DNA from 3 places in the Shinella sp. GW821-FHT10F02 genome. Region 1 is predicted to be linked to each of the others. Evidence: riboswitches for the same ligand, from Rfam matches in the RefSeq annotation. Region 1 holds a riboswitch; each other region holds the start of a gene.
What was found. Region 1 has a riboswitch for cobalamin ahead of AC1RWL_RS24260 (aromatic ring-hydroxylating oxygenase subunit alpha). Riboswitches for the same ligand answer to the same signal wherever they lie in the genome.
Positions count from the first base shown of each region.

Region 2: another riboswitch for cobalamin. It lies ahead of AC1RWL_RS17090 (hypothetical protein); the one in region 1 lies ahead of AC1RWL_RS24260 (aromatic ring-hydroxylating oxygenase subunit alpha).
Region 3: another riboswitch for cobalamin. It lies ahead of AC1RWL_RS31985 ((2Fe-2S) ferredoxin domain-containing protein); the one in region 1 lies ahead of AC1RWL_RS24260 (aromatic ring-hydroxylating oxygenase subunit alpha).

Region 1 is NZ_JBXASL010000008.1:167,434-171,856, reverse strand. Features, by position in the region: gene AC1RWL_RS24275 (L-threonylcarbamoyladenylate synthase) at 1-93, opposite strand, end outside; gene AC1RWL_RS24270 (diguanylate cyclase domain-containing protein) at 250-1,305, shown strand; gene AC1RWL_RS24265 (DUF6656 family protein) at 1,361-1,966, opposite strand; cobalamin riboswitch at 2,267-2,495, shown strand; gene AC1RWL_RS24260 (aromatic ring-hydroxylating oxygenase subunit alpha) at 2,604-3,848, shown strand; gene AC1RWL_RS24255 (FAD-binding oxidoreductase) at 3,850-4,423, shown strand, end outside.
Region 2 is NZ_JBXASL010000005.1:186,795-191,217, reverse strand. Features, by position in the region: gene AC1RWL_RS17095 (glycoside hydrolase family 94 protein) at 1-1,868, opposite strand, end outside; cobalamin riboswitch at 2,276-2,491, shown strand; gene AC1RWL_RS17090 (hypothetical protein) at 2,573-2,788, shown strand; gene metH (methionine synthase) at 2,873-4,423, shown strand, end outside.
Region 3 is NZ_JBXASL010000019.1:3,425-7,847, forward strand. Features, by position in the region: gene AC1RWL_RS31980 (ABC transporter substrate-binding protein) at 1-1,216, opposite strand, end outside; gene AC1RWL_RS31985 ((2Fe-2S) ferredoxin domain-containing protein) at 1,227-2,024, opposite strand; cobalamin riboswitch at 2,118-2,309, opposite strand; gene AC1RWL_RS31990 (ATP citrate lyase citrate-binding domain-containing protein) at 2,671-3,954, shown strand; gene AC1RWL_RS31995 (CoA-binding protein) at 3,977-4,423, shown strand, end outside.

The DNA of each region.
Region 1 (4,423 bases):
GGGAATGGCGACGGGCACGCCGCGGCCGAGCACCTCGCACGCGCGGGCAAGGGCCGCCTCCGGTTCCGTCCGCGTATCCACGATATCTGCCATCTCGCCCTTCCGTCGCTCCCGGCCTCCTTTACCGTTCTTTGCCGCGAAATGCCAAGGGCCGGCGGTTTGCCTAAAATGCAAGCGACCCGATTAGAGCCACCGAAAGCGGGCGCTGTTACGAAGGGGTGAAAAGTCCCGCACACAGGTCCCGCATTGATGGCTCACAAGAAATCCTCGACGACCGATATCGCGCTCCGCGTTGCAACGGCCATGAAGCAGATGGGCATCGATGGCCTGCCGCGCAATTACGAGCTGGTCTACGAGGCCTATGCCGGCTGCAACCCGGATCTGGTGCGCGATTTTATCGCCCTCGGCAAATACAAGACGCAGGCAGCCCTCGACGAACTCGGGCGCAAATACTTGCCGCACCAGCATGAGGCGAGCGTGCTGCAACGCTCCGCCGGCGCGATCAGCAGCGAGATGGGCAATTTCATGGAGCTGCTCAGCCAGGAGCGCTCGTCGCTGTCCGACTATGGCCGCCTGATCGGCGAGGCCTCGCAGGTCATCCGCAGCGCGGCGGGCGAGGGCGCGCTCGGCTCGTCGCTCGAAGCCCTGCAACGGGCGACCGAGCTGCGTGTCACCCACACGGCGGAAATGGCGGAAAAGGTCGCCGCGCAATCGGCCGTCATGGACGGTATCCAGAAGGAGATGGCGGAGTTCGAGGCGATGAAATTCGTCGATCCGCCGACCAAGCTCGGCAACCGCCGCGCCTTCAACAAGGCGCTCGCCCGCATCTATTCCAATCCGGACCTGCCGATGCTCTGCGGCGTCGCGGTCGCCGAGGTCGATGCCGACCGCCGCTTCTCGCCCGCGCAGATCGAAGCCCTGTCGGAGCATCTCGTGAGCTTCTATGGCGGCTTGATCCGCCAGGTTTTCCCGGCCGGCGAGCTTGCCGTGCGCATCGATGGCCTGCGCTTCGGCTTCCTGTTCCACACCGCCGACGAAAGCGAAGTGACGCGGCTGATCGACCTGCTGCGCGCCGCCTTCCAGACGATGGCGCTGCGCGATCCGCGCACAGGCCGCAACCTCGGCCACCTGACGCTTTCGGCCGGTGTCTGCATGTCGGACCGCGCCGACAGTGCGCTCGACCTCTCGTCCGCCTGCGAGCGGGCGCTTGCGGAGGCAAAGGGCGCGGGCGGTGATCTCGTGATCGTCTATGGCCGCGGCGACGAAGTGCCGGCGGGCAAGGAATGGCTGCTTTATAGAGCCTAAAGCATGTCGCGCAAAAGTGTGCAGCGGTTTTGCGATAACGACATGCGCTTTAGCTTCAAATGGCGCGGATGATCTTGCGGAGCGCCTCGTCGCGCGCGCCGAGCATCAGCACGTTCTTCATGGCAAGGGCAGGGTCGTCCGTGCGAAAAATCACGCCGTTGCCGCGCACCTTGCGGTCGATCCGCAAGCGGCCTTCCTCCTCGCCCGGCACGATGGCGACGGCGAAATACATGCGGCCCGGCTTCTGCGAAATGCCGGCGAAGAACTGCTCCTCGTCACCAATGTCGGCGAAGAAGTTCGCCATGTAGAAGGCCCATTGCACGCTCTCGAATTCGGCAAAGCGCGAATTGGCGACGGTTATGTGGCAATAGCCGAGATGCGGCGTGTGGGCGAGCGTGCGGTGGAAGATCAGCTTGGGAAACTGGATCGAGCGGTGGAAGCCGTTGATGCGGTCATGTGTGACCGTGCCCGCCCGCTCCAGCTTGCGGCCCGTGCGCTCCGCGACCTCCTGGTAGGTGAGATAGCGCTTCTCGCTCGGCAGCCAGTCAAGGTTGCGATCGATGCGGCCGGTGCGCAGGAATTCCGTGTGCACGGCGGATTTGGGCGGGTTCGCGCGCTTGTAGGCGACGGCGTCGTAATATCGGAACTTCGTCTGCTGCACGTGGCGAGCACCCCATCCTAGCGCCTTGATCGCTGGGAAGTTTATGCAAACGACGTTAAACAATCCTTTCCGGTCCGCTCCCCATTCCTCGCAGGCACATGCGGCGGGTCGCAATATGACAAGAGCATGATCATGGGCAGCAAACTGCCGAGGGGATGGGCATCCTGCCGCAAAGCTAGGCATATCACCCTGACATATATGCAGAAATCTCGGCGTCCCGCTTTTTAACCACGCAAAAATCCTGTCGCCAAATCATGATGGCATGTCGTTTTTCGACATGTCGCGCGACGATTCTTGCGGTTAGATAAGCACACTCAAGGTGCCACGCTCCCGAAAGGAGTTTGGAGAATTGGGAAGCCGGTTAAAATCCGGCGCTGCCCCCGCAACGGTGTTGGAGCAAGACGCGGCATACGTCACTGGACGGGAGGTCTGGGAAGGCGCCGCGACGGTTCGGAAGGAATGACCCGACAAGGTCACGCCCCGCAGAACGCTCCTCAGCCCGGAAACCAGCCTGGAGAAACGATCGTGACTGGCTGCGGCGGGCGGCTGGGAAGCGTGCATTCCGTGCGGTTTGCCGTCCGGATGCCGTCTTCTTCCGTGCGCCTCAGCCCCAATTTAGATTATCCGAGGATCCGGCATGGACATTCGCAGCGACGTGCTCCGCAAGCTCAAGAACCGGCGCGATGGCTACAGCCTCGAGCAGGCCTTCTACATCGACCCCGACCATTACAAGCTCGACATGGAGACGATCTGGTATCGCGACTGGCTGTTCATCGGCCATGATTGCGAGATCCCCAAGGCCGGCAATTATTTCACCGTCCAGGTCGGCGATTATCCCGTCGTCATCACGCGCGACCGCAAGGGCACGGTGCGCGCGCTGCACAATTCCTGTCGCCACCGCGGCTCGCGCGTCTGCAACCAGCAGAAGGGAACGTCGGCAAAACTCGTCTGTCCCTATCACCAGTGGACCTACGAACTTGATGGCTCGCTGCTCTTCGCCCGCCACATGGCGGAGGATTTCGACAAGACGCAGCACAGCCTGAAGCCGATCCACTGCGAGACGGTCGGCGGCTACATCTTCATCTGCCTGGCAGATCAGGCCCCGGATTTCTCCGCCTTCCGCAATCTGGTCGAGCCCTATCTCGCGCGCCATCGCCTCGGCGAAACCAAGGTCGCCTTCGAAAGCACGATCATCGAAAAGGGCAACTGGAAGCTCGTCTGGGAAAACAACCGCGAGTGCTACCACTGCGCCGCCAACCATCCGGAACTCTGCCGCACCTATCCGGAAGCCCCCAGCGCCACCGGCGTGCAGGGCGCCAAGGACGATCCCGTCATCGCCGAGCATTGGGCGAAGTGCGAGGCGGCCGGCCTGCCGAGCGAGTTCCGCATGTCGCCGACGGGCCAGTTCCGCGCCGCGCGCATGCCGCTCATCCAGGACGCCGAGAGCTACACCATGTCCGGCGCGCGCGCCGTCCAGCGCCCGCTGTCGAGCGACGTGCTGGAAAGCCATATCGGCACGCTGCTGCTCTTCCACTATCCGACGACGTGGAACCATGTGCTGGCCGACCACGCCATCACCTTCCGTGTCATCCCGCTTGGCCCGGAGCTGACGCAGGTCACCACCAAGTGGCTCGTCAACAAGGACGCGGTGGAAGGCATCGACTATCGTCTCGACGAACTCACCCATGTCTGGACCGAGACCAACGACCAGGACCGCCGGATCGTCGAGGAAAACGCCTTCGGCATCCGCTCGCCCGCCTACCAGCCCGGCCCCTATTCGCCGGAGGACGAGGGCGGCGTCATGCAGTTCGTCGAATGGTACGCCAACTTCATGATCGAACGGCTCGACGGCGCCAAAAAGCCGCTCTCGCGGGTGGCCTGACATGACGGTCGCGAGCCATTTCCACCATTTCGACGAACTCCATCCGTGGAACGATCGCCAGCACCTCTTGGAATGCATCGCCGTGACGGCGGAGACGACGGATGTGATGACCTTCACGTTCCGTTCGGATCGCGACAACTGGTTCCGCTACCTGCCGGGCCAGTTCGTCACGCTGGAACTGCCGGCGGCGCCGGACGATCCGGTGATGCGCACCTATACGCTGTCCTCGACGCCCTCGCGCCCCTTCGCCGTCTCCGTGACGGTGAAGGTGCAGAAGAACTCGATCGGCACGCGCTGGATGTTCGACAACCTGCGCCCCGGCGTGAAGCTCAAGGCCTTCGGCCCGCTCGGCGATTTTTCCTTCGTCCGCTATCCGGCGGAAAAGTACCTGTTCATCTCGGCCGGCTCCGGCGTGACGCCGATGATGTCGATGACGCGCTGGATGTCGGATTGCGCGCCGCAGTCGGATGTCGCCTTCGTCACCTGCGCGCGCAAGCCGGAGGACCTGCTGTTCAAGGCGGAGCTCGAATGTCTCGCCGCCCACATGCCGAACCTCGCGCTCGGCTTCGTGGTCG
Region 2 (4,423 bases), on a different contig from region 1:
GTCATGACGTATTTCACATCCGCCGGCACGATGTTGGCGCCCGGCAGGAAGGTCGTGTCGCCATCACCGCGCAGAAGCAGGTTCAGCTCGTGCAGCTTGCCGCGCTTGCGCTCCCAGCCCATCCAGCAGCCTTCGGACGGGTTGAACAGCCGGCGGCGGTGCAGCAGGTAGAAGCGCGTGCGGCCGTCATAGGCGTAACGCGCCGAAAGGGTGGCGATCTCGCGCTTGGCATAGTCGAGCACGTCGAGATCGGCGGGAGTCTCCTCCGACGAACTGTCGGCCCAGTCGCTGAGCAGCGAGAAATAGATCTCGCCGCGCGGATTGGCGAGATAGTGGACTTCGAGATTGCGCACCAGCTCATCGACATGGTCGCGCTTGGAAATCAGACAGGGCACCACGACGAGCGTGCGCGCATCCTCCGGAATCCCGTCCTTGAATTCATAGCCGACGAGGCGCGACGGCGTGACGAAGAAGGTGACGAGCGTGTTGAACAGGCCCGTCGCCCCTTCGGAGGCCGGCAGCGCGAAGAGGATCAGCATGATCAGCCAGGCGCCGTCCGGAATGTCGAGCTGATCGAGGAAATAATAGACCGCGATCATCGCGAGCAGCGTCAGGATGATGTTCGGCCCGGCAATGGCGAACCAGTCGAGCCGGCGCCCGAAGCGCACGACGCGCTGGACGATCGAGGGGCTGTAGTCGATGCGCTTTTCGAGCAGCTTGCGCTTCTTGCCGACGAGGAAGGAGGCGACATTGGCCTGGTATTCGAGATCGTCCGCATTGGCCGCGGCGTCTTCCGCCGTCATGGCCAGCGCGATCTCGGTCACTTCCAGCTCAGTCTTGCCGGAGCGGCGGGCAAAACGCTCGATCGTGTTGCGGTATTTGTTGCGCGAGCCGAAATCGAGGTCGCTATAGTCCGAACCCTGCCGCAGCGCCTCGTCGAGACGGCTGACGCTTTCGAACCAGACCGGCCATTCCGTGTCGTCGACCGACCGCAGGCTCTTGATCAGCGAGCTCATCGTCACGTTGCCGGAGGAAAGCCGGTTGTTCTCCGCGACGATCAGCTCTTCGAGATCCGTGCCGCGGCTTTCGATCTTGCGCTCCAGCCACTGGATCACCGCGCCGGAGGCCTGGAGGCCGTCGCGCAGGCGATAAAGAAGCTGGATGACGAAGGTGTTGTCCTCGACGAAGCTCTCCATCGACTGGAGATGCGCGATGCACTTTTCCGGATCGTTGAGGCGGATCAGCTCATCGGCCACTTCGTTCGCCTTGAAGCGCATTTTTCGCGAGCGCTCGACGCGGCTCGATATGCGCCGCAGGTTTTCGAGCAGCACGAAGCGGATGAAGGAGGGCAGGGCCCAGAGTTCGCCGATCTTCAGCGCATCGAGCTTCTGGAAGCCCTGCACGAAGGACGTCAGCCCCTCATGCGAGACGCCGCTATGGGTATGCGCGACATAGAGCCAGGCGAGCGCCAGCGTGCGCGGCACCACCTGCCCCTCGATCTGAATGGTCGGGAGCTGGCGGTAGAACCGACGGGGGAAGTCGCGCCGGACCTCCTGGATCGCCTCTTCGACGACATAATAGTTGTCGAGCAGCCATTCTGCGGCGGGCGTGATCTGGGCGCCGGCTTCTACATCCTTGGCCGTCGCCTGGTAGACGCGAAAGATCTCCTTCTCGTTTTCCTTGTGCCGGGCACGGAATTCGAAGGGCTGGAAGCCGGGCAGCGCCGCGGTCTTGTCGCGCGCCAGTGCTTCACCGCAATCGGCGAGCTCCTCCAGCGACAGATAGGTGGCGCGGATCGAATCGTTATAATCGATCTGCTTGGCGTCGGCGTCGCGCGAAGGGGCTTGCGGCGTATTGTGAAGGGGCATGTTTCTGATTCTGGATCCGGCCATATGGAACCATCCGGCAACGGCCTTTGCGCCGAACGGTTTGTTGCGGGCAGGCTTCATCTCGGTGCCGCGATCAGCCATGAGACCATACGGCGCCCGGATGGCGCGAATGGAATGGACATGGCTCAGGCGACACGCTGCTTGGCATCCTGGCCGCGTGGTGCATGAAAACGGCATTTTTTAGCCGCAAGGACAGAGACTTGCAACATGTCAACATGACCGGATGGCGCAGCATCGACCCTCATTTGTGGTTTTGGTGAATCGCACGACCCGGATGGGGCCGCACGAGCGCATAGGACAGGCGGATGCCAAATGCATGACATGGGGAAAAGTTCCGGACCTCGTGCGAAGCCCGATCCCGCCATTGACTTGGCAGCCCCGCCACGCCAGCTTGGCGCCGTCAGGGTCTTCCGAGTCGAAACGGCTCGGAGGCTAAGAGGGAAGCCGGTGCGATGCTCAAGAAAAGCATCAAGACCGGCGCTGCCCCCGCAACTGTGAACGGCGAGTTTCTGTCGAAGGATGCCACTGGTTTTTGAACCGGGAAGGCGAGACAGGGGCGACGACCCGCAAGCCAGGAGACCTGCCCTGACAGCTGTAACGTCCATGGGCGGGGTGTCCCAAGGGTGCGCCTGCTTCCGCATGCGTGCGTCCGGTCATCCCCCAATTCACCGATTGGGGAAACAATGCTTGCCAATACCGACCACGGCCTCTCCGGCACCGGAAAGCCGGAATCCATCTTCATCTCCTGGCTGCTCTGGCAACCGCGCGGCGCCGATCTTGCCGTCGAAGCGCTGAAGGAAGTGCGCAAGCTCGCGCGCTACGAGGGCATCGATCCCGATATCGTGCGCCTGAGGGCGCTGTTCGCCTCGCTTGCCGGCGCGCGCGGGGCGGTGCACTGACGGCTTAACGCATAAAGACATATTGACATAAAGATATCTTTATGTGATCTCCGGTGTAGTATGATGACACCGGAGGGCTTTGCCATGGCCAATTCGCACCTGGACACCCTGTTCGGCCCCGAACTGCCACGCCGCGACGGCAGCGAGGTTCTCGCCGCCCTGCAGGCCGCCGCCCGCGAGCGCATCCTGGTGCTCGACGGCGCCATGGGCACGGAAATCCAGACGCTGAAGCTGGTGGAAGACGATTTCCGCGGCGACCGTTTCGGCGATTGCGCCTGCCACCAGCAGGGCAACAACGACCTCCTGACGCTGACCCAGCCCGGCGCGATCGAGGACATCCACTATCGCTACGCGCTCGCCGGCGCCGATATCCTCGAAACCAACACCTTCTCCTCCACCACCATCGCCCAGGCCGATTACGGCATGGAGGACATGGTCTATGAACTGAACCGCGACGGCGCGCGCCTTGCGCGCCGCGCCGGCCTGCGCGCCGAGCAAAAGGACGGCCGCCGCCGCTTCGTCGCCGGCGCGCTCGGCCCGACGAACCGCACCGCCTCCATTTCGCCCGACGTCAACAATCCCGGCTACCGCGCCGTCACCTTCGACGACCTGCGCACGGCCTATGCCGAGCAGGTCCGCGGCCTGATCGACGGCGGCGCCGATATCATCCTGATCGAGACGATCTTCGACACGCTGAATGCCAAGGCCGCGATCTTCGCCACCCGCGAAGTCTTCGAGGAAAAAGACATTCACCTGCCGGTGATGATCTCCGGCACGATCACCGACCTTTCCGGCCGCACGCTCTCCGGCCAGACGCCGGAGGCCTTCTGGAACTCGGTGCGCCACGCCGATCCCTTCTCCATCGGCCTCAACTGCGCGCTCGGCGCCAACGCCATGCGCGCCCACCTCGCCGAAATCTCCTCCGTCGCGCAAACCTTCGTCTGCGCCTATCCCAATGCCGGCCTGCCGAACGCCTTTGGCCAGTATGACGAGACGCCGGACGAGATGGCCGCCCAGATCGAAGGGTTTATGCGCGATGGCTTGGTCAACATCGTCGGCGGCTGCTGCGGCTCGACGCCGGACCACATCCGCGCCATCGCCGCGGCCGCCGCGCGCCATGCGCCCCGCGAAATCCCGGACATCCCGCGCCACATGCGCCTCTCCGGCCTCGAACCCTTCACGCTGACCGACGCCATTCCCTTCGTGAATGTCGGCGAGCGCACCAACGTCACGGGCTCGGCGAAATTCCGCAAGCTGATCACCGCCGGCGACTACGCCGCCGCCCTCGACGTCGCCCGCGACCAGGTGGCGAACGGCGCGCAGATCATCGACATCAACATGGACGAGGGCCTGATCGATTCCGCCCGGGCCATGACGGAATATGTCAACCTGATCGCCGCCGAGCCGGATATCGCCCGCGTTCCCCTGATGATCGACTCATCGAAATGGGAGGTGATCGAGGCCGGCCTGAAATGCGTGCAGGGCAAGCCGCTGGTCAACTCGATCTCGCTGAAGGAAGGCGAAGAGGCCTTCCTGCACCACGCCAAGCTCGTGCGCGCCTACGGCGCCGCCGTCGTCGTCATGGCCTTCGACGAGACCGGCCAGGCCGACACGAAGGCGCGCAAGGTGGACATC
Region 3 (4,423 bases), on a different contig from region 1:
AGGCCGGGTCGCCGTTCGGCGCGGTGTGCTGCGCCCAGAGTGCGATGTCGAAATCGCCGGCGGCAGCAACCTCCTGGATGTTCTCGACCACCTTCGTATCGAGTGCGATGCCGAGTTTCGCGAGCTGCGACTTGACGACCGGAAGCATGGTGACGAGGTCGGGGCGCTGCGGATAGGTGATGGCGAGCAACCGGAGCGGCTTGCCCTCCTTCTGACGGTTGCCGGCGGCATCTTTCGTCCAGCCAGCCTCGTCGAGCAGGGCTTCGGCCTTCGCCACGTCGGTTGGGCGCTGTTCCCTGCCGGCAAAGGGGAAGTAGGCGGCATAGGCGCCGGTCGCGGGTTCACCGCCGTTGATCGCAGCCGCCAGTTCCTTGCGATCGAAGGCGAGGTCGAGCGCCTGACGCACCTTCACATCGGCCAGTGCCGGCCGGCCCGTGTTGAGGAAGGCGAGATATTGGTAGCCGACCGGGAAGGACTTGATCGTCAGGTCGGGATTGGCCCTCAGCCGGCTCACCACCTCAGAGGGCAGGCCGAAGGCGAGGTCGAGCTCGCCCGACTCCAGCGCGAGCGTCATGCTCTGGGCGTCACCGAATCGACGGAAATCGACTGACGAGCGGGTCTCGGCGCCTGTGAAATGGGCGTTCGGTTCCAGCGTCAGAGATGTATCCGCCTTGAAATCTGCGATCCGGTAGGGACCGGTAAAGACGGCAGCGCCGTCGCCGGCGGGCTTGTAGGCGATGAGCGGCCATTCGGCGAAGAGCGCCTGGAGGAAGGAGACCGGCTTTTCCGTCGTGATTTTGAGCGTCAGATCGTCGGCCGCTTCGAAGGTCAGCTTGCCGCCTGTCGCGAGCGCCGCCTTGTTGGTAGCGAAGGTATGGCCGAAGCCGGCGGCGAGTGCGTCCGCCGTCACCGGCGAGCCGTCGGAAAACAGCCGGCCAGGTTTCAAAGTCACGGTCCAGGTGAGATCGCCCGTGCGTTCGGCCTTATCCGCAAGCGCCGGCACCAGCTTGCCGTCCTTATCGACGGTGAAGAGATTTTCGCCGACGCCATGGCTGACGAGCGCCCAGCCATTCGAGCCCTTGGCCGGATCCAGCCCGCTCGTGATGTAGGTGGCACCGACATGCAAGGGCTCGCCGGCGAGTGCCGGGCTCGGGCCGCCGATGGCGAGCGCGGCGAGCCAGGCCGCAGCCAGGGGCGAAAGGATTTTGAACGACATGGTCTCTCCTTCAGTTCTGTTCGGGAAGATGGCGAAGCCGCTGCTTGCGGCCGGTCGGGTGATAGGCGAAGTCCTCGACGACCCGGCCGCCGAGAAGATGGTCGGCGATGATCCGGTCGACAGCCTCCTCGGTGACGCCGCCGTAATAGGTCCCTTCCGGGAAGACCTGGAGGACGGGCGCGAGGTTGCAGGGGCCGAGACAGGTGGATTTGGCAGTCATGACACCATCACCGGTCACGCGCAGCTTCTGCCGTTCCTGCTCGTTGCGCAGGTGACCCCAGATGGCATCCGCGCCGGCCGAATTGCACGGGCCGCCCTGGCAGACCAGGACGCGGCGCTTATGCGCGGGCACGAGCGAACCTTCTGCTGCCGGCCGGGCGGGCGGCGAGAGGTCCAGGTCCTGTGATGTCGCAGCGAGGTCTTTTATGAGCTGCGCCATCAGCGTGCTCGATGTCGGGCTCGCGGCAATCGACAGGGCCGGCCAGGGCCGAGGATCGACCGCGCGCCAGCGTTTCAATGTTTTCGTCAGCCAGTTGTAAAAACTCGGCTCCATCGGCAGCATGAGCGGAATGAGAAGAACGCTGCCGACCTTCGTGTCGACGAGGCCAGCCAGCGCCTCTCGCAAAGAGGGCGTGCCCTGCTCGGTGAAGGCGAAACGCACGACCGGAGCGCCGCCGAGACCCTCGGAAAGCGTGGCGAGGCGCTGCATGTCCTGGTGCGGCGCAGCGGCGAAGGCGGACTTGGCCAGCAGCAGCACGGCATCGTGCGCGGACGGCGGCGCGGGAAGTGGAGTGTCGTCGGTCGTCAACGCTGCCTCGTTTCACGGGGCTGCATTGAAAATGACGGTCGACCCCGGCATCTGCCGACAGCGACCATCATTCCTGTGGCACACCCCGACCACGGAATTATCGAATGTCAGGCAGGTCTCCTGGCTTGCGGGTCCAAGCCCTCCGCCCGTCTTCCCGGCATTGCTGCCAGTGACAAAGTGGATGAAAGGCTCACCGCTTACAGTTGCGGGACAGCTCCGGTCTTGCACCGGATTCCCTCTTAGCTCCTGCCAGAGGCAGGAGAACCATGACGCGGTGAACCTACAGTCTCGGGCTGGGCTGTCAACCGGACAACGAAGGGCTTCAGGGCATTTTCAAATCGCCGGCCCTGCCTGAACGGAGACTTGGAGAGAGAGCATTGATGGATGAGGCGTTGAAGGCGAGCGGCGATGCGACTTCGCCTGCTGTCGCTTCTTGTATAGCCGGCAAGCTTCAGTGAACGCTCGACGTCCGACGAAAACGTTCCCAGATAGAAATCCCGATGCTTGCCTTCGGCGAGAGGAACGGGGCAGCGTTGCAGAATGGACCGGGAGATGTCTTGACAAGTACCATTTTATGAACGAACGTTCGTATGCTAACTCTAGCCAACCAAGAATCCTTTCGCCACGCTTCCACCGAGGAGATGCAATGCAGATCGCTGGACTTCTTTACGGGTCGGCCTTGTTGAAGCTTGTCGGCTTCGAACACGCGCCATTGCTGGGGCCGAGTGCTGATGAAAGTGAAATCAAGTCCATGATCGAGGCTCATGGCTCGGTTTTCGTGAAGCCCGTTTTTGGTGCCGCTATCGGCAAGAAGGGCAAGGCCAATCTGGTGGCCCGCGCCTACGACCTGAAGACTGCGCTCGCACAGAAAGAACGCCTCTACTTTGCGGAGCACTCGAACGAAACGATCTCGGTAAAGGCAAATGGGGTCACGTACGAAGCCTATGTCCCCTCCGAGCATGAGATATATTTCTCAATTTCCGACAGCACGAAATTCCGGGCGCCGACCGTCACGATCAGCCACTGCGGCGGCGTGGACATTGAGCAACTGCCGCATGACCAGGTGGCGGAGATACCGTTTGATGCACTGACGGGCCTCAAGGCCTTCGTCATAGCGAATGCGCTTGCAGATCTTGGCGCGCCACCGGAGATCATTTCACCCCTGGTGCAGGCGCTACCCAGGCTTTGGGAGCTGTTTCGGAACTACGGCGTTTCGACCCTGGAAATAAACCCGATACGCCTTCTTCGTGGAGAAGGCGGGCGTCTCGTGCCCGTCGCGTGCGACTTCAAATGCGCGTTTGATCGAGACGATCCCCGTGTGGCTCGCCTTAACCTTCCCGAACACCTGTTTAGTGTCGAGCGCTCTGATTTCGAAATGGAAATCAATGCGCTCAGGACGCACCAGGGGCAAAGCGACGTCTTTGTGGTCAATCCGAACGGGACGATCCTGGCGCCGACTTTCGGTGGTGGCGCAAATGCTCTGGTAACCGAGATGCTTGGTGAGGACGCGATAATTTCCACCGACTTCGGTGGAAATCCTCCGTATGAGAAAATGAGGAACGTGGCGAGCATTTGTTTTCGTCACTGGCTCTCAAGGGCAAACGTTCTTCTGGTGATTGGGGGACGATCCAACAACACCGATATCTTCACAACATTCAGTGCGATTGCCGACGCGCTGCGCGAGCATTTCTCGCGCGCGGGACCTACGCCTCTTTTTGTCGTCGTGGGGAGGGGCGGACCAAATCTTGTCCGGGGAATGGGGGCTTTCGCCGAAGCACTCGATGCGCTTGGCGTGCCATACCGATTCTTCGGTTTCGACAGTGCCCTCAGTGAAGTCGTTGATTTCGCGCAGTGTGCAAACACGTGGATGAGGACTGGCGGCCGCGAAGCCATTTCAAGAAACCTCGCGACCGGAATTTCCGCTCCCTAATCTCAAGAAGCAGGATTGGCCTATGGATCGACGGCAGAACTCGCACGCGCTGCGGCGCGGACCGTTTCATCATTTCGTCGGGGTGCGGCAGTTGGACGAAATTGCAACACGGCAAGATCGCGTGTGCGTCCTGAACATCCTCGGGCAGGAGTCCCGCCTCGTTACCCCGGTTAGCCATGTCTTCTCCGGCGGCGGCATTGTCTTCGGAACGTCACCCGGGAGGTCTGGCACGGTCTTGAAGACCGAGATTGGAGACATTCCGGTGTTCAACGATGTGCGTCAGGGATTGGCCGCGGGGCACGCATTCGATACGGGAGTTGTCTATCTTCCGCCGTCCGCTGTCCGCGACGGCGTGGCTGAGCTCGTGCGCGTTAATCCGGATCTCAAGAAGATCGTCATTGTGACCGAAAAGGTATCGGTCCATGACTCAAGAGAGATCCGGGCCATTGCCCAGGCGCATCAGGTCGAC